Regions from separate parts of the Myceligenerans cantabricum genome, predicted to be linked through region 3. Evidence: riboswitches for the same ligand, from Rfam matches in the RefSeq annotation. Region 3 holds a riboswitch; each other region holds the start of a gene.
The links. A riboswitch is a leader RNA that binds a small molecule or an ion and turns the genes downstream of it on or off. The one in region 3 is predicted to bind thiamine pyrophosphate.

Region 1: another riboswitch for thiamine pyrophosphate. It lies ahead of thiC (phosphomethylpyrimidine synthase ThiC); the one in region 3 lies ahead of ACYU96_RS16545 (thiamine ABC transporter substrate-binding protein).
Region 2: another riboswitch for thiamine pyrophosphate. It lies ahead of thiO (glycine oxidase ThiO); the one in region 3 lies ahead of ACYU96_RS16545 (thiamine ABC transporter substrate-binding protein).

What each region holds. Positions count from the first base shown of each region.
Region 1 is NZ_BAAHAJ010000013.1:353,572-360,921, reverse strand. Features, by position in the region: gene ACYU96_RS18810 (DEAD/DEAH box helicase) at 1-2,022, shown strand, start outside; gene thiC (phosphomethylpyrimidine synthase ThiC) at 2,051-3,871, opposite strand; TPP riboswitch at 3,867-3,971, opposite strand; gene ACYU96_RS18800 (hypothetical protein) at 4,097-4,297, shown strand; gene ACYU96_RS18795 (helix-turn-helix transcriptional regulator) at 4,361-4,597, opposite strand; gene ACYU96_RS18790 (ABC transporter permease) at 4,601-5,464, opposite strand; gene ACYU96_RS18785 (ABC transporter ATP-binding protein) at 5,461-6,495, opposite strand; gene ACYU96_RS18780 (Rv3654c family TadE-like protein) at 6,589-7,350, opposite strand, start outside.
Region 2 is NZ_BAAHAJ010000009.1:87,129-94,478, reverse strand. Features, by position in the region: gene ACYU96_RS09575 (hypothetical protein) at 1-1,937, shown strand, start outside; gene ACYU96_RS09570 (ThiF family adenylyltransferase) at 1,934-3,178, opposite strand; gene ACYU96_RS09565 (thiazole synthase) at 3,175-4,089, opposite strand; gene thiS (sulfur carrier protein ThiS) at 4,092-4,331, opposite strand; gene thiO (glycine oxidase ThiO) at 4,328-5,455, opposite strand; TPP riboswitch at 5,445-5,548, opposite strand; gene thiE (thiamine phosphate synthase) at 5,584-6,276, shown strand; gene ACYU96_RS09545 (EF-hand domain-containing protein) at 6,254-6,463, opposite strand; gene ACYU96_RS09540 (NAD-dependent succinate-semialdehyde dehydrogenase) at 6,508-7,350, opposite strand, start outside.
Region 3 is NZ_BAAHAJ010000011.1:433,261-440,610, forward strand. Features, by position in the region: gene pgi (glucose-6-phosphate isomerase) at 1-963, opposite strand, end outside; gene ACYU96_RS16535 (ABC transporter ATP-binding protein) at 1,032-1,835, opposite strand; gene ACYU96_RS16540 (ABC transporter permease) at 1,835-3,568, opposite strand; gene ACYU96_RS16545 (thiamine ABC transporter substrate-binding protein) at 3,544-4,545, opposite strand; TPP riboswitch at 4,546-4,659, opposite strand; gene ACYU96_RS16550 (DUF4235 domain-containing protein) at 4,710-4,997, shown strand; gene moaC (cyclic pyranopterin monophosphate synthase MoaC) at 5,166-5,648, shown strand; gene ACYU96_RS16560 (MoaD/ThiS family protein) at 5,645-5,887, shown strand; gene ACYU96_RS16565 (MogA/MoaB family molybdenum cofactor biosynthesis protein) at 5,891-6,409, opposite strand; gene ACYU96_RS16570 (sulfite exporter TauE/SafE family protein) at 6,433-7,350, opposite strand, start outside.

The DNA.
Region 1 (7,350 bases), on a different contig from region 3:
GCCGGGCGGATCAGGTTCGTCGTCGCCTCTGCGACCAGTGCCGAGCCCGCGGTCAGCGCGGGGCGGCTGATCGGGGTGCCCGCCGAGGAGATCACCGTCGTCGACCACGACACGTCGCCCGCCGGGCGGCGCACCTTCGCGCTGTGGCAGCCGCCCGAGGTCGCGGGGTACGGGTTCGCACGGTCGGGCAGGGGCTCCGGGGCCGACGACGCCGGCGACCCGCCCGGCACCCGCAGCGCGACCGACGCCCACGACGACTCCGCCGGAACGGGCAGTCCCGGTCCCGGCGACGCGGGCGCCGTCGGCGACGACGACCCCTGGGCGCTCGACGCCGCCCCCGGGCACGAGTCGGCCCCGCCCGCCGAACGCCCGCGCGAGAACCCCCGTCGCTCCGCCACCGCCGAGGCCGCCGACCTGCTCGCCGATCTCGCCGCCGCCGGTGCCCGCACCCTGGCGTTCACGCGCAGCCGGCGGGGCGCGGAGTCGATCGCGCAGCGTGCCCGGGACCACCTGCGGCATGCGATCGCGGTGGTGCCCGCCGCCGTCCCTGCGTCCGACCGGATCGCCGCGTACCGGGGCGGATACCTTCCCGAGGAGCGCCGCGAGCTGGAGCGCGCCGTACGGACCGGGGAGATCCTGGGCCTGGCCACGACCAACGCGCTCGAGCTCGGGGTGGACATCTCCGGCCTGGACGCGGTGCTCGTCGCGGGCTGGCCGGGGACCCGCACGTCGCTCTGGCAGCAGGCGGGCCGTGCCGGCCGAGCGGGCGCCGACGGGCTGGTCGCCTTCGTGGCCCGCGAGGACCCGCTCGACACCTACCTGGTCCACCACCCCGAGGCGGTCTTCGACGCACCCCTCGAGGCCACGGTCTTCGACCCGGAGAACCCGCACGTCCTGGCACCGCACCTGTGCGTCGCCGCGCAGGAGGTACCGCTGCGGTCGGCGGACCTCGCACGGTTCGGGGACCCGCGCCACGTGCGACACGTGCTGGAGGTGCTGGTCGCGCGGGGCGCGCTGCGGCGTCGGGCCTCGGGCTGGTACTGGACCCACGCGCAGTCCGCGGCGGGGCTGACCGACCTGCGGGGGTCGGGCGGCACGCCGGTGCGGGTCGTCGAGGCGGGTTCGGGGCGGCTGCTCGGGACGGTCGACGCGCCGTCGGCGGACGGTCAGGTGCACGACGGCGCCGTGTACGTCCATCAGGGCGTGACCTACGTCGTCGACCACTTCGACCTGACGGACCACACCGCCGTCGTCGTGCGGCACGACGTCGACTACGGGACGTGGTCACGCGAGGTGATGGAGGTGGCGGTCGTCGGGGCCGACGACGACGGCGGCGCCACGGGCGGGGACCCGGAGCCCGGCGGGATGACGGTCGGGGTCGGCACCGGGGAGACGAGCGACGGGACGGGCGACGCGACGGACCGGCCCGGCGGGGCCGACGCCGGGGAGGACCGTCCGGTCGTCACGCGGAGCTGGGGGCCGATCACGTGGGGGATCGGGCCCGTCGAGGTGACGAGCCAGGTGGTGAGCTTCCAGCGGCGCAGGCTGCCGGACCTGCAGACGATGGGTACGGAGGCGCTCGACCTGCCCGAGCGCATCCTCGGGACGGTGGCGGTGTGGTGGTCGGTCCCGGACTTCGTGCTGCGGGCGGCCGGGGTGTCGGCGGAGGAGACGCCCGGGGCGCTGCACGCGGCCGAGCACGCGTCGATCGGGATGCTTCCGTTGCTGGCCACGTGCGACCGGTGGGACCTCGGCGGGGTCTCGACGGAGCTGCACGCGGACACGGGCGAGGCGACCGTCTTCGTGTACGACGCCTTCCCCGGCGGTGCGGGGTTCGCCGAGCGGGGGTTCGAGCTCGGCGCGACCTGGCTGCGCGCCACCCGCGACGCGATCGTCGGGTGCGCCTGTGCGGACGGCTGCCCAGGATGCGTGCAGTCGCCGAAGTGCGGCTCGTACAACGCGCCCCTGGAGAAGGCGGCAGCGGTGCGGCTGCTGGGCGCGGTCCTGTCACACGTTCCGTGAGCAGGGCCGCGCCCGCAACGGTCCCGGGTCAGGTCGGGGTGCCGACCTGCGGGTCCGGGAGGTAGACCGTGCCGCCTGCTGCCAGGAACTCCGCCGACTTGGCCGCCATGCCGGCCTGGGCTTCCTCCGGGGTGAGACCGTCCGCGGCCCCGGCGATCGCCTGCTGCTCCGCGGCTCCGCCGAACTCGTCGCGGATGTCCTGCGAGATCCGCATGGAGCAGAACTTCGGCCCGCACATCGAGCAGAAGTGCGCGGTCTTGGCCGCCTCGGCCGGGAGCGTCTCGTCGTGGAACTCCTGCGCGAGCTCCGGATCGAGCGACAGCGCGAACTGGTCACGCCAGCGGAACTCGAACCGGGCCTTGCTCAGCGCGTCGTCGCGGTCGCGGGCGCCCGGGTGGCCCTTGGCGATGTCGGCGGCATGGGCCGCGATCTTGTAGGTGACCACCCCGGTGCGCACGTCGTCCTTGTTCGGCAGGCCGAGGTGCTCCTTCGGCGTGACGTAGCAGAGCATCGCCGTGCCGTAGCGGGCGATCTCCGCCGCGCCGATCGCCGACGTGATGTGGTCGTAGCCGGGCGCGATGTCGGTGACGAGCGGGCCGAGCGTGTAGAACGGCGCGCCGTCGCAGAGCTCCTGCTGTCGCTCCACGTTCTCGCGCACGAGGTGCAGCGGGATGTGCCCGGGCCCTTCGACCATGACCTGCACGTCGTACCGCCAGGCTCGCTTCGTGAGCTCGGCGAGCGTGTCGAGCTCGGCGAACTGGGCGGCGTCGTTCGCGTCGGCGATGGATCCGGGGCGCAGGCCGTCGCCGAGCGAGAACGCGACGTCGTAGGCGGCGAAGATCTCGCAGAGCTCGTCGAAGTGCGTGTAGGTGAAGTTCTCCTGGTGGTGCGCGAGGCACCAGCCGGCCATGATCGAGCCGCCGCGCGAGACGATCCCCGTGACACGGTTGGCGGTCAGCGGCACGTACCGCAGCAGCACGCCGGCGTGCACCGTCATGTAGTCGACACCCTGCTCGCACTGCTCGATGATCGTGTCGCGGTAGATCTCCCAGGTCAGGGCGTTCGCGTCGCCGTTGACCTTCTCCAGCGCCTGGTAGATCGGGACCGTGCCGATGGGGACCGGGGAGTTGCGCAGGAGCCACTCCCGGGTGGTGTGGATGGCGTCGCCCGTGGACAGGTCCATCACGGTGTCCGCGCCCCAGCGGGTCGCCCACTGGAGCTTCTCCACCTCCTCCGCCACCGAGCTGTGCACGGCGGAGTTGCCGATGTTCGCGTTCACCTTCACGGCGAAGGCCTTGCCGATGATCATCGGCTCCGACTCGGGGTGGTTGACGTTGTTCGGGATGATGGCGCGCCCGGCGGCCACCTCGGACCGGACCAGCTCGACGTCGCAGCCCTCCCGGACCGCGACGAAACGCATCTCCGGGGTGATCTCGCCGCGGCGGGCGTAGTGCAGCTGCGTGACGGTGCGGCCGGGGAGCGCGCGGCGCGGCGGGCGGCGGGACCCCTTCCACTCGTCGGCGGACGCCGGGCCGCCGGCATGCCGCGCAGCGTCCTCGCCGGCGGACGAGCGTGCCGCACGGCGAGCCGCCCCACGGCCGTCGTCGGTCGGGTGAGCCGCGCGACCCTTGTACTCCTCGGTGTCGGCGCGTTCCGTGATCCAGCCGGTCCGGCCCGGTGGGAGGCCGTGGTTCGGGTCGCACGCCGGGCCGTCCGTCCGGTAGACCCGGACGGGGTCGTTCGGGGTGCCGTCGGGGGACGGCGCGAGCGTGATCTCCGTGACCGCGACGTGCAAGCCGCTCTCGTGGTCGACGTCGTACGTGAGCGCGCGTGAAGAAATGGTCGTCATCAACTCTCCAACTTCCTACGCCGGAATTACCCGGTCAGGTTCGACGGTCCGAGCCGCGACAGCCCGATCTCAGCCCTTGCGAGGGCACCCGTGGGATCGAGGCTTACGTTACAACATGTCAGTATCTGTGCGTCAACACTGGCGCCAAGCGGCGGCAGCTCCACGCCCCTGGTTCGCAAAATAGCCTCTGACCTGGGATGATGCGACCTCGTGGATGATATGACCGTGCAACGCGTACCCCCAGGACCGGTTCTCGACGCCTTGCGCTCTTACCACTGGCTGCCCGCCCGGTGGGACTCCGTCCACGCGGTCCTCCTCGAGGCCGCGCTCGACCTCGCCGACGGCGACCCGCGCCGCCTCCGGATCGAGGACGACGGCACCATCACCGTCCTGAACCATCCCGCCGATCCCGAGGACCAGGCCTGACACGCCGCGCCGGGCGACCGTCGCGCAGGGAAGGCGACGCACCACCTTCTCCCGCGCGACGTCCTACTCACCGAGCCGCTTGAACGGCCGCGTGGAGAACACGACCTCGACCGCCACGTCGAAGTACTCGGCGATCCGGAGCGCGAGGTACAGCGACGGGCTGTACTCCCCTCGCTCCAGATAGCCCACCGTCTGGTAGTGCACGCCGAGCGCCTCGGCGAGCTCGCGCCGCGAGATCCCACGTTCGGCCCGGAGCATCGCGATCCGGTTGTGGACGACGTCGGTCGTGGTCTCGCCCACCACTCACCACCCCTGCGCCATGACACGGTCCCGCGCCGCCGCCACCGCTGCCCCGGACGCCCGGCGGGCCATCCGCCGCAGCACGATCGGCGCGACGGTCAGGCCCAGCGCGGCCCAGATGCCGAGCACACCGAACATCTCGAGCGTGCGCCAGGACTCGCCGATCTCGGCGACGACCATCTCGTCCGGGAGCATCGCCGACCGGGCACCGAGCCCGAGCCAGTAGTACGGGAACGCCTGGCCGATCCACTGCAGCCAGGAAGGCAGGGCAGTGAGCGGATAGAAGATCCCCGACACGACCAGGAGCGCCATCGAGACCAGCATGAGCAGCCCCGTCTGCGACGCGGTCTTGAACAGGGACCCGAGCGCCACACCGATGGGCACGGTCGCGACCATGCCCATCACGAAGATCACCACCAGGGTCGCCCAGGTCCGGGCGTCGATCCGCAGGTCGCCCGCCACCGTGATGCCGGGGATGACCAGCAGGGCAAGGCTGATCAGCGTCGTCGCGCCGAACATGACCACCTTGCCGAACAGGTAGCCGATCATCCCGTTCGGCGTGGCCTTGGCCCGCAGCAGCGTCCCGTCCTCGCGGTCCGTCGCGATGGCCCCGGCAGGCCCGGTCAGCCCGCCGAACGCGATGGACATGCCCACGATGCTCGGCAACACCATGGCGCCGAGCTCGAAGTCGGTGCCGGGCACCGAGCTACCGCGCATGAACAGCAGCACCACCGCGAAGATCACGGGCATCAGGAAGAACCAGAGGATGTCCCCGGGCTCCCGGAGCGACTGCTTGGTCTCCAGCCAGCCACGGACGAGTCCGGCACGGACCGCCGTCCACCGGGCGTCGGGCGTCGCCGCCGTCATGAGCGCACCTCCTGGGTCTCGTCGTCCTTGCTCGTCACGCCGTCGCCGGTCGCGTCCGGTCCCGGATCGTCCGGTCCTGGCTCGGACGAGCCCGGCTCGTCCGAGCCGCTCCCGGGCGCGCCCTGGCCCGTCTCCGCACGGTGCACGAGCGACATGTACGTGTCCTCCAGGCTGGCCCGGCGCACCTCGAGCTCGGTGACCTCAGGGTCCGACCCCAGCAGGTCGCGGACGAACACGGTGGGATCATTCTGCTCGACGGCGTGCACGTGGCGGCGTCCGTCCGCGGTCCAGCGCACCTCCGCTCCCGTGGCCATCTGGCGCGCCAGCTCGTCCGCCGAGCCGTTCGCCACGATCGTGCCCTGGTCGAGGATCAGGATCCTGTCGGCGAGCTTCTCCGCCTCGTCGAGGTCGTGGGTGGTGAGCAGCACCGTCGTGTTCTCGAAGTCGGACAGCCGGTGCACGAGGTCGTGGAACTCGCGGCGGGCGTGCGGGTCGAAGCCCGCCGTCGGCTCGTCCAGGAAGATCAGCTCCGGCCGGCCGACGATCCCGATCGCCACGTCGAGGCGGCGACGCTGGCCGCCGGAGAGCGACTTGATCTTCAGGTTCGCGTGCTCCGTGAGGCCGACGACGCCGAGCAACTCCTCCACGTCCCACGGCCGTTCGATCTCGGGGATCGAGAAGGGCACGTAGAACCGGGCGAGATAGTCGAGGAGCTCACGCACCTTCCACCGGCCATGGTCCCGCCACGACTGCAGCACGACGCCGAGCCTGGCCCGCCATGCCTCGTCGCCGGACGCCGGATCCTGCCCCAGCACCATGACTTCTCCGGCGGACCGGGTGCGGAACCCCTCCAGGATCTCGATGGTGGTGCTCTTGCCGGCCCCGTTGGGGCCGAGCAGCGCGAGCACCTCCCCACGACCTGCCGTGAACGAGACGCCGGTGAGCACGTCCTTGGTTCCGTAGCGCATCCGCAGGTCCCGGACGTCCAGCGCCACGTCCGCCGAGCCTTGCGGCGGCTGCATGCCTGTCATCGCACCCTCCTTATTGTTCGTAGCAGGAATGCTATGGCTCGTAGTGATGTCATGTCACGCTGTTTTCCCCTCAGCCGCGTCAGACCCGGAGGATCAGGCTCCCGTCCCGTACTCCCAGTGCCACGCCTCGGGCTTGGATCCGCTCGGCTCCGCCCAGGTGGGGTGGATCCAGCCGGACGCGCCCGCGTTCGCCGCCATCCACCGGTACTCGGCCGTGCCGAACCCCTGGATCCCGCCGCCCAGATCGACCGCCTGCCCCCACCCGTGGTTCGACGTCCCCGGCGGTGCCGCCAGCGCGCCCTTGCTCGCCTTCACCGCCACCTGCGCCTCGTACGACCGATACGAGTCGGTCACCGTCAGGTGGCGCCCGAACACCGCGCCGAAGGCCACGTTCAGCTCCTCGATCGCCACCGCCGCGTCGCACCGCAGCTCGTGCCCCGGCGCGAACGACAGGTCGCACAGCGCGCTCGACGGGATCCGACCGTTGCCGTACCGCATGGCAGCCCCGGCCAGGCCCGGCACCTGCCCCGCCCGCTGCCGGCCGGCCCAGCCCGGCACACCCGGTCCCCGTGCGAGCTGCCCGCCCTCGGCCACCGTCGCGCGCAGTCCCGCACGGGCGGCCACCTGCGCGGCACCGAGCGAGGGCCACCGGCCCGGCAGCGCCACCGCCCGGCGGACCTCGACGCGGACGACGCCGGCCTCCGGGACGTCGCACGACGTCGCCTCGGCCCCGTTCCGGGCGACCACGGAGGCCGCCGTCGCGCACCCGTCGCCACCGTCCCGGAGGGCCGTGGCCCCGGCCAGCGCACCGAGGTCGGCGGCGGACTGCGCCGCACCCCGGCCGTTCTGCGCCGC
Region 2 (7,350 bases), on a different contig from region 3:
TGAGCGGCCCGGACGGGGACCTCGACCTGGAGACGGTCGCCGACCGGGTGCACGGCTTCTTCGACAGCCCGGCCTCCCGGTGCGCCTTCGGCTCGGACCCGGCCGCCCCGGTCCTGGCGGCCACCGTGGACATCCCGGTCACCGCGCTGTCGGTGGACGAGACGAACCGCGTGATCGTCGCCGACCCGCGCACCGGCGAGTCCCGGACGCTGGACGCCGACACCCTCGCACCGCCGTCGGACGGCCTGCCGCAGCGGGCCGCGGCCGGGACCGTCCCCGCGCCGTCGCTGACCACGTGGGCCGGCCTGACCGGCCGGGGCACCGCCACGCAGGTGGAGCTCCAGCACCCCCTGAGCGGGACGGGCGGCGCCACGCCGGACACCATGCCCTGCCCCGTGCCCCACGAGTGGCGGAACCCCGAGGTCGCGGGGGTGGACGAGGACGCCACGCGCGCGCTCGTCCGCACCGGCGACGGGCTGGTCGCCTGCACGGCCCCCCGCGACATGCTCTGGCCGCAGACCCGCACCTGGCACCTGACCGGCGCCCGGCGCCACGCGCTGGCCGTGCTCGCGCCCGACGACCGCGTGGTCGCCGCCGACGGCGAGCAGCTCTCGCTGTGGCGCACCACGCAGGAGAGCAGCGACCTGGACTTCCCGCCGGGCGCCGCCGAGGATCCGGCCGCCGCGCCGGTCGTGGCCTCCCGCTCACGCGACCGCCTGCCGGAGCACGCGGCGACGACGGCGCTGTCCTGGCCCGACGGCACCGTCCAGGTCCACGAGAAGGGCCCCCTCGAGATCCCCGGCGCGGACGGCGAGCGCCTGCTCCCGGTGTGGCTCACGCCGCCGTCCACGCAGGACGGCGCCGCGCAGCCCGACACCGGGGACCTGCTGCTCCTGGCGCCGGACGGCCGCGCCTGGATCACCGGGACCGACGGGCTGCGTCCGGGGGTGCGCGGGACGCTCGGCCCGCCCGCGCAGCCGCTGGACCTGCGCGACCTGCTGCGCAGCGCCCACGCGGCGTTCACCACGCTGGAGGTGGACGGCTGCCTCCCACGCCGGCTCGACGACGCCGACTGGGTCTGCCCGGTGCTGGTGGGCGCCTACCGGACGGCGGAGCACCTGGTGCTCGTGGACTCCACGGGCGGCGTCTACCTCATGGACCCCGGCCTGAGCGGGACACCCCGCTACGTGCCCGACGAGCTCGGGATCGGCGAGCCGATCGCCCCGCCGTGGGACGAGCCGGGCCGGGTCTCGGTGGACGACGACGGCCACTGGCTGGCCGTCGCCCCGCGCGGGCGGGCGCTGCGCGTGCTCGACCTCACGAGCCCGAGCCCCGGCTGGGACGTGCGGGGCGGCGCCATGGCACAGGTGCACCTCGTCCCGGCACTGTGGGACGACGAGGACAGGCGGCCCCGGCTGGTCGCCCTCGCGCAGGACGGTTCCGTCCGTGCGGGAGTCGTCGCCGAGAAGGCCCCGCTCCTGCCCCTGCTGTCCCCGGGCACCCACGGCGAGGTCCTGACGGTCCTGGCCGAGCCGGGGCTCGTCGTGCGGAACGAAGGCACCCGGCTGGCACTGTTCGACATCCGGACCGGCGGCCGCGTCGGGACGGTCGGGACCAGCCTGCGGGCGCGGGGCGACGAGCCGGACCCCGGCACGGTGCACGCGGCCCATGGACGGCTCCTGCTGGTGCAGGACCACGGGGTGACGATCAGCCAGGCCCTCGACAAGGACGAGGCGACGATGCTGGCGGAAGCCTGCGTGCAGGCGGCCCCGGCGATCACCTCGCAGGACCTGGCACGCGAGGGCGTGCGCCACACGCCACCGCGCTGCCGCATCGCCTACGACGACGACCTGGTCACCTTCTCGAACCCCAACCTGCTCGCCCCCGCGTTCTTCCTCCCGGGCCCGCAGCTCCCACCCCTGCGGGACGTACCCTAGCCCCGGGCGCGCATGCCGCCCTCGACCGAGCGGGCGGTGACGCCCGCCGCGCGGAGCGTGCCCGCGACGCGGGCGGAGCGGGCACCCGACGCGCACAGCACGTGCACCGTGCCGCCGCTCGCCCATCCGGCGACGTCGGACACGACCCGGCCGGCGTCCTGGCCGGCGAAGGCCCCCGACGGGACCACCCGGGCCCCCGGGAACGGGTCGGCCGCCGCCTCCCAGGTCTCCCGCACGTCGAGCACGAGGACACCGGCGTCGCGCTCGCGCGCCGCGGCCAGGTCCGCCACCGAGACCCCGGCCGGGCCGGCACCGCCGGCACCGTCGCCGACCCCGCAGAACACCGCGTACGGGTCGGCCGCACCCCCCGGGGCGCCCAGGAGTGCCGTGACCGGCGCACGGTCCGGGTCGGGCCGGACCGTGAGGGTGCGCCAGGTGACGTCGAGCGCGTCATGCACGAGGAGGCGTCCGAGCAGCGTCCGGCCGGCCCCCGTGATCAGCTTGATCGCCTCGGTCGCCATGAGCGTGCCGATCGTGCCGCAGACGGCGCCCAGGACGCCGGCGGTCGCGCAGTCCGGCGAGGCGCCGGGCGGCGGCGGGACCGGGAACACGTCGCGGTAGGTGATCCCCTCGGGCGCGCCGGTGCCGCCGGCTGCGTCGCCGGCTGCGCGCGGCGCCGCCCAGAACGTCGAGACCTGCCCCGTGAACCGGTGCAGCGCGCCCCACACGCACGGCAGGCCCAGGACCTCCGCGGCGTCCGAGACCAGGTAGCGCGTGGCGAACGCGTCCGAGCCGTCCAGGACCAGGTCGTACCCGGCCAGCACGTCCAGCGCGTTGTCCCGCGTGAGGCGCTCCCGGTGCTCGACGACGCGGACGTGCGGGTTGGTCCCGGCCAGCGTCTCGCGGGCCGACGCCGTCTTCGGCCGCCCCAGGTCCTCCTGCCCGTGGATCACCTGCCGCTGCAGGTTGGAGGCCTCCACGGCGTCGTCGTCGACGACGCCGAGCGTGCCCACGCCCGCCGCGGCGAGGTACAGCAGCGCGGGGCTCCCGAGCCCGCCCGCGCCCACCACGAGCACCCGGGCGGCGCGGATCCGCCGCTGCCCGTCCGTGCCGATCCCGGGCAGCGAGAGATGCCGCGCGTACCGCGCGAGCTCGGCGCGCCCGAGCTCCTGCCCGGTGTCCACGACCGGCGCGAGCCCGTCCTGCCGCCGGGTGCGCGACGGCGCTCCCGCGACGGTCACAGGGCGAGGTCCAGGTTGTCCCGGGCGCCGGAGGCAGGGTGGTCGCCGACCGCCACCCGGCCCTCGGCCGGCGAGGACGCCAGCGCGCGCTCCCGCCGGGGCATGCGGCCCGCGCGGGCGGCGTCGTACCCGGCCTCGACCGCGAGGCGCATCGCGCGCGCCATGCGCTCCGGGTCCGCCGCGCGGGTCACGGCCGTGGCGAGCAGGACGCCGTCGCACCCGAGCTCCATCGCCAGCGCCGCGTCCGACGCCGTCCCGATCCCCGCGTCGAGGATCACCGGCACGGGCGCCTCGGCGGCGATCGCCTCGATGTTGCGCGGGTTCGCGATCCCGAGCCCGGAGCCGATCGGCGACCCGAGCGGCATCACGGCCGCGCAGCCGGCGTCGGCCAGGCGGCGGGCGGTGACCGGGTCGTCGTTGGTGTAGGGCAGGACGGTGAAACCGTCCTCGACCAGGATCCGCGCGGCCTCGACGGTCCCGATCGGGTCGGGCAGGAGGGTGACGTCGTCGGCGACGACCTCGAGCTTGACCCAGTCCGTGCCGCACGCCTCGCGCGCGAGCCGCGCGGTCAGCACCGCCTCCCGGACGGTGAAGCAGCCGGCGGTGTTGGGCAGGGCACGGATGCCCAGGCGGTCCAGCATGCCCCAGATCGAGGTGTCGCCGGGGACGCGGGGGCCGCCGGCCGGGCCCTCCGCGGCGCCCCGGGGCGCGGGCCGCGCCACCCGCCGCATCGCGACCGTGGTCAGCTCAGTCCCCGACGCGGTCAGCGCGTCCGCGAGCGCCAGCAGGCTCGCCGCTCCCCCGGTGCCCATCACGAGCCGCGACCGGAGCGGGACGCCGGCGACGGTCAGGGGTGCCTCGGCGGGCGCGGTCGTGGCGAGGGCCGGGGCCGTGCCGTCGGTGGGGGTCATGGTCATCCTCCCTGCACGGCGGCGACGACCTCGACGCGCGCCCCCGGGCGGATCTCGGTGCGGTCCCAGGCCCCGCGGGGCACGACGGCGTCGTCGACGGCGACGGCGACGCCCTGCGGCACGCCGTCGACCACCACCTCGGGCAGCAGGCGTGCCACGAGCTCCGTCACGGGCAGCGGCCCGTCCAGCGGGTACGGCTCACCGTTCACGACGGCGGTCCGGTCGGTCGGTACGGCAGTCATGCGGATGCTCCTCGGGGGGTGGGGGCGGGAGAAAGGTGGGGGGTGAGGATGGTGGCGGCGTGCGGGGTCAGGAGGATGCCGCTGCGGTAGTGGCCCGTGGCCAGGACCAGGCCGGGGGCGGCCTCGCCGAGCAGCGGGGCGTTGTCCGGGGTGCCCGGGCGGGAGCGGGTCGTCGTCTCGGCGAGGTCGGCCTCGTCCAGGGCGGGCAGGAGGGCTCGCGCGTCGCGCAGCAGGGCGAACACGTCGCCCGCGCGGGTGCGGGTGGTGGCGGCGCGCTCGTCGGACGTGGCGCCGACGACGATCTCCCGGCGCCCCTCGGGCCGGGCGCGCCGGGGCACCACGTAGACGGGCCGGCCCTGGACGGTGCCGCGCACGACGGTGGCGGGGCCGGCGTCGGCCTCGGCTTCGAGCCGGAGGGTGGTGCCTGGCACGGGTCTCGTCGGGGCTCCGCCGTACAGCGCGGCGCTCGCGTGCCCGGCGGCGAGGACCACGACCCCGCCCCGGTGCTCGGTCCCGGCGGCGTCGACCACGCCGGTCACGGCACGGTCCGTGCCGGACCGGACCAGGGAGGTCACGGGCCGTGCGACGAGGGTCGCCGCCGGGTGGCCGCGCACCAGGCCGAGGAGGGCCCGGTGCACGGCGCGCGGGTCGACCTGGTGGTCGCCGGGGATCCACGCGGCGGCGGAGACGCGCGGTCCGAGGGACGGTTCCCGGTCCCGCGCCTCGGCCAGGGTGATCTCCCGGGAATCCAGGCCCAGGTCGTGGTGCAGCGCGAGGCGGCGGCGCAGCAGGGCGGCGTCGTCGGCGTCGTACGCGACGGCGAGGGTGCCGGTCGTGTCGAGGCCGAGCGTCCCGGGCGGGAGCCCGGCCGCCCGCTCCAGGCCGGCGGCGAACGACGGCCACCGCCGGGCGGACTCCGCGCCGATCCGTGCGAGGCGTTCCTCGCCGAACTCCGCCTCCATCGCGGGTCCGAGCATGCCGGCCGCGGCGTGGGTGGCGCCGTCACCGGGGGCCGGGTCGAGGACGGTGACCTGCGCCCCGGCGTCGAGTGCGCACCAGGCGGCGGTCAGCCCGATGATCCCGGCGCCCACGACCACGACGGCGGGCGCACGGCGGTGCTCCATGGTTGCTCCCTTCGCCGGCATGATCCGGATCAGGTTCGACGGTCGGCGCTCCTGCGCCCTCTCAGCCCCGCGGGGGCTCCCGTGCATGTCGTGAGCAACCATAACCCCGCCGGCACCGCCCACCTACACTGCGTGCCGTGGATCCTCGAACGCGGCTCGCCGACGCCCGGCTCTATCTGTGCACCGACGCCCGGGAGTCCTCGGGCGATCTCGAGCCGTTCCTGCACCGGGTGTTCTCCGGCGGGGTCGACGTCGTGCAGCTGCGGGACAAGTCGCTGGACGCCGCGCGCGAGCTGGAGCTGCACGCCCTGGTGGCGCGGGTGGCGGCGGAGCACGGGGCGCTGTGGGCGGTCAACGACCGGGCCGACGTCGCCGGCCTCGCGGGCGCGCCCGTCGTGCACATGGGGCAGGACGACCTCTCGCCGGCCGACGTACGCACGCTCCTGGGCGACGGCCCGGTCCTCGGGCGGTCCACCCATGCGTTCGGGGAGGCCATGACCGCCGAGGCCGACGACCGCGTCGACTACTTCTGCGTCGGTCCCCTCTGGTCCACCCCCACGAAGCCCGGCCGCCCGGCGGTCGGGCTGGACCTGCTGCGGGAGGTCGCCGCGGCGCGGCCCGTGACCCCCTGGTTCGCGATCGGCGGCATCGACGACGACGGCCCGGGGACCACCCGCCTGGACCAGGTCCTGGCGGCGGGCGCCACCCGGGTCGTCGTCGTGCGCGCCATCACCCGGGCCGACGACCCGGAAGAGGCGGCGGCCCACCTGCGCCGCCGCCTCACCGGGAACAGCGGGGTCAGCCGTTCCAGGCCTTCGTGAACTCCTCCAGGTCGATCTTGCCGTCGCCGTCGGCGTCGGCGTGCACGAAGATCGAGGTGAGGTCGTCGTTCGAGACCTCCTCGCCCCGGCCGCCCATCGCCTGGCGGAACTCGTCCACGGTGATGTGGCCGTCGTCGTCGGCGTCGAACTCGTGGAACGTGGCGGTCAGGTCGTCATCGGCGGTCACGGGAAGCCCTCCAGGCATGTCCGACAAGCAAGGTCCGCAGCAGGCTACTCCTGCTTCGGGCCCACCCACACCTGCTGCGCGTTGACGAACTCCCGGATGCCGTGCGGGCCCAGCTCGCGGCCCAGGCCCGAGCGCTTGATGCCACCGCTCGGCAGGCGGGGGTCGGTCTTCACGATGCCGTTCACCGCGACCTGTCCCGCCTCGATCCGGGCCGCCAGCGCCTCGCCGCGCTCCGGCGTCGACCACACGCTCGCCGCCAGCCCGAAGTCGGTGTGGTTCGCGACGGCCAGGGCCTGCTCGGCGTCGTCGGCCTTCATCACGACCATGACCGGCCCGAACGTCTCCTCGCGGCAGGCCGTCATGTCCGGGGTCACGTCGGCGAGCAGGGTGACCGGGTAGAAGAACCCGGCTCCCTCGGGCAGCTCGCCGCCGAGCAGCAGCCGCGCCCCCGCGTCCACGGTCTCGGTCACCTGGCGGTGCAGGTTGTCGCGCAGGTCGGCACGGGCGATCGGCCCCACCTGCGTGCCCGCGTCCCGCGGGTCCCCCACCACCAGCTTCTCCAGCCGCCTCTGCAGCTTCTCGACCATCACGTCGTACACCGGCGCCTCGACGACGATCCGCTTCGCCGCGATGCACGACTGCCCCGCGTTGATGATCCGCGACAGCGTGATGACCTCGGCCGCCGCGTCCAGGTCGGCGTCGGCCAGGACCAGGCACGGGTCGCTGCCGCCGAGCTCCAGCACGACCGGCTTGATCTCGCTCCCCGCGACACCCGCCACGGCCGACCCCGCGCGCGCCGACCCCGTGAACGACACCGCCTGCACCCGCCGGTCCCGGATCACGCCCTCCACCGCCGCGGTCTCCAGCGGCAGGTTCGCGAACACCCC
Region 3 (7,350 bases):
GTGCTCGTCCATCGCGTGGAAGCCGGCGAGCAGCTCGGCGAACCGCTCCGGGCCGACGGCGATCGCCAGCGACGTCCCGATCGCCGAGTCGAGCGAGTACCGGCCGCCCACCCAGTCCCAGAACCCGAAGGCGTTGTCGGTGTCGATGCCGAACGCCGCGACCTTGTCGAGCGCCGTGGAGACGGCGACGAAGTGGTTCGCGACGGCGTCGGCCCGGCCGGTCTCGGTGTCCTCGATCGCACCCGAGGCCACCAGCGAGCGCCACAGCCAGTCGCGCGCGAGCCGCGCGTTGGTGAGGGTCTCCAGCGTGCCGAAGGTCTTCGAGGCCACGATGAAGAGGGTGGTGGCGGGGTCGAGGTCCGCGGTCTTCTGCGCGACGTCGGTCGGGTCGATGTTCGAGACGAACCGGCACTCGAGCCCTGCGGCGACGTACGGCTCCAGCGCCTCGTACGCCATGACGGGGCCGAGGTCCGAGCCGCCGATGCCGATGTTCACGATCGTGCGGACCTTCTCGCCCGTCACGCCGGTCCACTCGCCCGACCGCACCTTCCGGGCGAAGGCGTAGACGCGGTCGAGCTCGGTGCGCACGTCGGTGTCGACGTCCTGGCCGTCCACGCGCAGCGCGGGAGCCGCACCCTGGGGCCGGCGCAGCGCGGTGTGGAGGACGGCACGGTCCTCGGTGACGTTGATGTGCTCGCCGGCCAGCATCGCGTCCCGGCGTGCGGCGACGCCCGTCTGCTCGGCGAGGGCGACGAGCGCTGCCAGGACGTCGTCGGTCAGCAGGTTCTTGGACAGGTCCACGTACAGGTCGGCAGCCTGGAACGCGAACCGGTCGGCCCGTCCGGGGTCGGTCTCGAACCAGCCCCGCAGGTCCGGCTCCAGGCCCCCGGAGAGCCGGGTGAGATCGCCCCAGGCGGACGTGGTCGTGGCGTCGACAGGCTGCTGTGCAAGCTCGGTGCGCATGTGCACAAACCTACTGTCCGACGGCGGCCGGGGCGGAGTCGGTCCGAGGGCGCGCCCCCACTCGGCGGTCAGCCGCCCAGGAACTCCGCGACCTCCGCCGTGGCCGGCTTCTCGCGGAGCTCGTCCGGCGGGGCGACCTGGAGCAGGCGCCCGGCGAACATGACGCCGACGCGGTCCGCCACCGCGAAGGCCTCGTCGTGGTCGTGGGTGACGAAGAGCGCCGTCGTCCCCGTCTCCCGCAGGACCCGGCGGACGTCGGCGGCCAGGCGCTCCCGCAGGCGGCGGTCCAGCGCGGACAGCGGCTCGTCGAGGAGCAGCAGTCGCGGACGCGGTGCGAGCGCCCTCGCGAGCGCGACCCGCTGCCGCTCTCCCCCGGACAGCGTGGCCACCCGGCGCCGCTCGTAGCCCGCGAGCCCGACCAGGTCCAGCAGGTCCACGACCCGTGCGGCACGCTCCCGCCCGGGCAGGTGCTGCGCCTCGAGCCCGTACGCGACGTTGCGCCCGGCGTCCCGGTGCGGGAAGAGCTGGCCGTCCTGGAACATCAGGCCGAACTGGCGGCGGTGCACCGGCACACCGGCCAGGTCGCCGTCGTCCCACGTCACCGTGCCGCCCACGAGCGGCTCCAGCCCTGCGACGGCGCGCAGGAGCGACGACTTGCCGCACCCGCTCGGCCCGAGCAGCGCGACGATCTCGCCGCGGCCCACGTCGAGGCAGACGTGGTCGACGGCGGTCGTGGTCGCTCGCGCACGGCGCCGCAGCCCGCCGGCCGTCTTCTCGTAGCGGACGACGACGTCGCGCACGGCGAGCCCGCCACCGGCTCCTGGACCGGTGGCCAGGCCCTCGGACCCGGTGGTCGAACCTGTCGAGCCCATCAGAACTCCCCTCCGCCATGATCGCCTCGCAGGCGCTCCGCCAGCATCATCACCATCGCCGTGAGCCCGGCCAGCACCACCGACGCCGCGAGCGCCATCCCGTAGTTCTCGGCCCCGGGCCGCCCGATGAGCCGGAAGATCACGACGGGCAGGGTGTCGCTCTGCGGCCGTACGAGGAAGGACGTCGCGCCGAACTCCCCGAGCGACACGGCGAACGCGAACCCGACGGCCAGCCCGAGCGATCGGGCGGCGAGGGGCAGGTCCACCGTACGCAGCACGGCACCGGGGCTCGCTCCGAGGGTTCCGGCGACCTCGCGCAGGCGCGGGTCGATGGCCCGCAGCACGGGCAGGACGGTGCGCACCACGAGCGGCACGGCGACGACGGCCTGGGCGATCGGCACGAGCGCGGCGGAGGTACGCAGGTCGTACTGGACACCGAAGGGCTGGTCGAGGGTGATGAGGAAGCCGAAGCCCACGGTCACCGCCGACACCCCGAGGGGCAGCATGAACAGCCCGTCCAGGAGGGACACGGCCCTCCGCGTCCCGGCCCCGCCCGGCCGGCGCGACACGAGCAGCGCGACGAGCCCGCCCACGACCAGCGCGGTCACGCACGCCCAGGTGGCGGTCCGCAGCGAGTTGCCGAGCGCCTCCCACACAGTGACGTTCAGCGTGTTGCCCGCGGTGGAACCGAGCGCGACGTAGTTGGCGAGCCCGAGGTCGCCGTCGGGCCCGCGGAAGGACCGCAGCACGAGTCCGCCGAGCGGAAGCAGGATCAGCCCGCCGACGACGGCGGCCGTCGCCGCCACGGCGGCCGTGTCGGCGGGCGAGCGGGTGAGCGCCCGGGCCGACCACCGGTCGCTGACCAGGTGCAGAGCGGCCTCGCGCCGGCCGCGGGTGCGCGCGGACACGGCGAGGGCGGTGGCGACGACCACGAGCTGCAGGATCGACAGGACGGCCGCCGAGCGCAGGTCGAGGAACTGGGTGGTGCGCTCCCAGATCTCCGTCTCGATGGTCCCGTACCGCGGGCCGCCGAGCACCATGACGACACCGAAGGACGTCGCGCAGAACAGGAACACCACCGACGCGGCCGAGACCAGCGCGGGCCCGAGCGACGGCAGCGTGACCGTCCACCACACCCGGAGCGGCGAGGCGCCGAGCGCTCCGGCAGCCTGCTCGGCGCGCGGGTCGAGCCGCTCCCACAGCCCGCCCACCGTGCGCACGACGACGGACAGGTTGAAGAACACGAGCGCGACGACGATCCCGCCCAGAGTCTCCTCCAGGCCGATGAAGCCGAGCGCGCCGCCGGGCACGAACAGGCTGCGGAACGCCACCCCGACCACGACGGTGGGCAGCACGAACGGGACCGTGACCAGGCCGCGCAGCAGCGTGCGCCCGAGGAAGCTGCGGCGGTAGAGCAGGAACGCGACGGGTAGGCCGAGGAGCAGCGAGAAGACGGTCCCGAGGAGGGACTGGGCGAGCGTCAGCCCGATGAGGCGCCAGGTGCGCGGGCGGCTGAGGACGTCGGCGAACCCGGACAGGTCGAGCGCGCCGTCGTCGACGAAGCCCCGGGCGACCAGCGTCGCGACGGGCCACGCGAAGAACAGCCCCACGAACAGCAGCGGGACGAGCGCGACCACGCCCCAGACGACCCCTCGCCAGACGATCCCCCGCCGGACGGCGCCTCGCCGGACGGCGCCTCCACGGAGCCTCAGCCCAGCACGATCGCGGTCCACGCCTCGATCCACTCGTCGCGGTTCTCCGCGATCTCGTCCGCTTCCAGCTCGTACGGGTCCTGTGCGAGCGGGGCGTGCTCGGCCCAGCCCTCGGGGAGCTTGGTGCGGTCGCTGACCGGGTACATGTACATCGAGGTCGGCAGATCCTCCTGCACCGGGTCCGACAGCAGGAAGCTCACCAGCTCGCTGGCGCCCTCGCTGTTGTCGGTGCCCTCCAGCACGCCGGCGTACTCCTCCTGGCGGAAGCAGGTCTTGAGGAGGGCGCTGGTGGTGGACCTGCCGTCGTCGCCGACCGTGGCGGCCGGGGAGGTCGAGTACGACAGCACGAGGGGGCGGTCACCCTCCCCGTCACCGCCGGAGAAGTCGACGTAGTAGGCGTCCTCCCAGGAGTCGACGACCTTGACGTCGTTGCCGCGCAGGGCGCCCCAGTAGTCGCCGAACCCGGTGTCGCCGAACTCGTCGACCGTGGCCAGCAGGAAGGCGAGGCCCGGGGACGACGTCGCCGGGTTCGTCACGACGAGCAGGCCCTGGTACTCGGGGGCGGCGAGCTCCTCGAGGGTCTCGGGGATCTTGAGGCTCTGCTCGGCGAACCATTCCTTGTCGGCGTTGATGCAGACGTCGCCCCGGTCGACCTGCAGCAGGTCGCCCGCGATCACGTCCTCGTCCGTGACGCGCGACGCGAACGTGTTGTCGATGCCGAAGACGACGTCGCCGACCGGCGCGTCCTTGGTCAGCACGAGCTGGTTCGCGAGCGTGCCGGCATCGCCGGCGGTGTTCACCTCGACGGTGAGCCCGGACTCCTTCTCGAACCTCTCGAGGATGCCGTCGCTCAGCGCGAAGGAGTCGTGCGTGACGAGCGTGACGGTGTCCGGCTGCCCGGCGGACTCCTCGCTGTCGGGCTGCCCCGTGCATCCTGTGAGCAGCAGCGCGGTCGCGGCGGACGCCGCGGTCACCGCCGTGCGGCAGAAAATGGTCATGAGGGGGTCCTTTCGACTTCCTCCACCGGTGCTAACCGGATCAGGTTCAAGGGTCTGCGGCGGACCGCACTCTCAGCGCCCACACGTCTGGTGGGGGCTCCCCTGTCGTTTGTTCTCGGCAGCCTACCGCTGCTGGCCGACACGGATGCCGCTACGGTGGGTACGTGGCCGAGAATGAGACGGAACCGACACTTGCGGTGAAGGTCGGCACGATCGCCCTCACCTTCGCCGCCGGATGGGCGGCGCAGAAGGCGCTGGGACTGATCTGGAAGAAGGTGACCGGTAAGGAAGCCCCGACCAAGCCCGACGATCCAGAGCTCGACATGGTGCAGGCGACGGTGTTCGCCGCGGCCGCCGCCGCGACAGCTGTCCTGGCCAAGCGGGTCGCGGCGAAGGGCGCGCAGCGGGCCGTGGCCCGCATCGCGGCCCGCTCGACGTCCCGCGCGATCTGACCGGGACAGACACCGCACCCGAGCACACCGGCTCGGTCGGTCCGTCGGTGAGTGATCGGTCGTTCAATCTGCCGATCACTCACCGACGGACCGACCGGGCCACCCACGCCACCCCGCGCGTGCTCGGGACGGCGCCGTGGCGGCCCGGTGGTCTTCTACCCTGGACACGTGACTTTCACTCATCTCGACGACCGTGGCGAGGCCCGCATGGTCGACGTCACCGCCAAGCAACCCACCGTGCGGTCCGCGACCGCGACCGGTCGTGTCGCCTGCGGGCCCGGCGTCGTCGCGGCGCTCCGGTCCGGTGACGTCCCCAAGGGCGACGTGCTCGCGGTCGCCCGCATCGCGGGCATCGCCGCCGCCAAGCGCACCGCGGAGCTCCTGCCCCTGGCCCACGTGATCGGCGTGCACGGCGCGGTGGTGGACCTCGTCGTGACGGACGACGGCGTCGACATCACCGCGACCGTCCGCACCGCGGACCGCACCGGCGTGGAGATGGAGGCCCTGACGGCGGTGTCGGTGGCGGGGCTCGCGGTGGTCGACATGGTCAAGGGCCTGGACAAGTCGGTGTCGCTCGCCGACGTGCGGCTCGTCCGCAAGACGGGCGGCAAGTCGGGCGACTGGGTTCGTCCGGGAACGGAGCAGCAATGATCCAGGTCCGCTACTTCGCCGGCGCCCGCGAAGCGGCCGGCGTCGCCACGGAGGACCTCCCGGGCCCGACGACGGCGGCCGCCCTCCGCGCCGACCTGACCTCGCGCCACGGAGCGGGCCTGGGCGACGTCCTGTCGCGGTGCGCCCTGCTGGTGGCCGGCGCCCGGACGACGGCGGACGACGCCCCGGTCCCCGACGGCTCCACGGTGGACGTCCTCCCGCCCTTCGCGGGCGGCTGACCGCTACAGCGTCGTCGGTGCGGGATGGTCGCCGCCGTCGAGCTGGTCACGGATGTGTGGCCACAACGGGAGGACGACCGCGGCGCCGTCACGCGTACCGCCCGTGGACCCGGGCAGGTTGACGACGAGCGCGCGCCGGTCCCCGTCGGGCATCCGGACGGTCCCGGCGAGACCCCGCGACAGGACCGCACTCGGAACGCCGGCGCCCGCACCGCGGGACCGGATCGCCTCGGCGATCCCGGGGAGCTCCTCCTCGAGCAGGTCGCGCGTCCCCTCGGGGGTGCGGTCGCGCGGCGTGACGCCGGTCCCGCCGGTGGTCAGGATCAGGCGGGCGCCCTCGTCGAGCGCCCACCGGATGGCGTCGCGGACGGAGTCGGCGCCGTCAGGCACGGTCCGGGAGACGACGTCATCGGCGCCGTCCTCCTTGAGGAGGCCGACCAGGAGCGGCCCGGAGCGGTCCTCGGCCTCGCCACGGGCACAACGGTCCGACACGGTGATGACGGCGACACGATCGGTGCTCATGAACACACGATAGGGCGGTCGGATCATGGCGCCGCGACCCGGCTCGGTGCCTCCGGCTCCCCTGCGGGCGCGACGTCGGCCGCGGCCTTCCGGTCGATCCGGTACGCCCGGAAGGACCAGGTGACCGCGGCGGCCCAGCCGATCCAGATCGCCGCGTAGACGAGGATCTCGGTCACGCCGGACGCGCTGACCCAGCCGCTGCCGAGGAGGGTCCTGGTGTTGGTCAGCACGATGACGCCGCCCACCATCGATCCGAGCACGCGCGGCGGGACGTGCCGTACCAGCCAGGCGGCGATCGGTGCCGCGACGAGGCCGCCGACGAGCAGCGCGAGCACCGAGCCGACGTCGACGCCCTCCCCGGACAGACCGATCAGGAAGCCGATGCTGGCCGCGACCGCGACGAAGAACTCTGACGTGTCGATCGTGCCGATCACCTTGCGCGGCTCCATCCGGCCGCTCGCGAGCAGCGCCGGCGTGCCGACCGGCCCCCAGCCGCCGCCCCCGGTCGCGTCCATGAACCCGCCCACCAGTCCGAGCGGGGTGAGGAACCGCCTGCGAAGCGGCTTCTCCGATCGGGTCGGCAGGCCCTGCACGGTGAACCGCAGGAGCACGTAGAGACCCAGCGAGAGGAGGATCAGCGACATCACCGGCTTGGCCACGTCGGTGGAGAGCGACGAGAGGAAAGTCGCGCCCACGAAGGAACCCACGGCGCCCGGGATCCCGATCTTCGCGACGACCCGCCAGTCCACGTTCCCGAACTTCCAGTGCGATGCCCCCGACGCGAGCGTCGTGCCGATCTCCGCAAGATGCACGGTGGCCGACGCCGCGGCCGGGTTGGTGCCGATCGCGAGCAGCAGCGTCGTCGACGTGACGCCGTACGCCATACCGAGGCTGCCGTCGACGAGCTGGGCGCCGAGACCTACCAGCGCGAGCAGGATGAG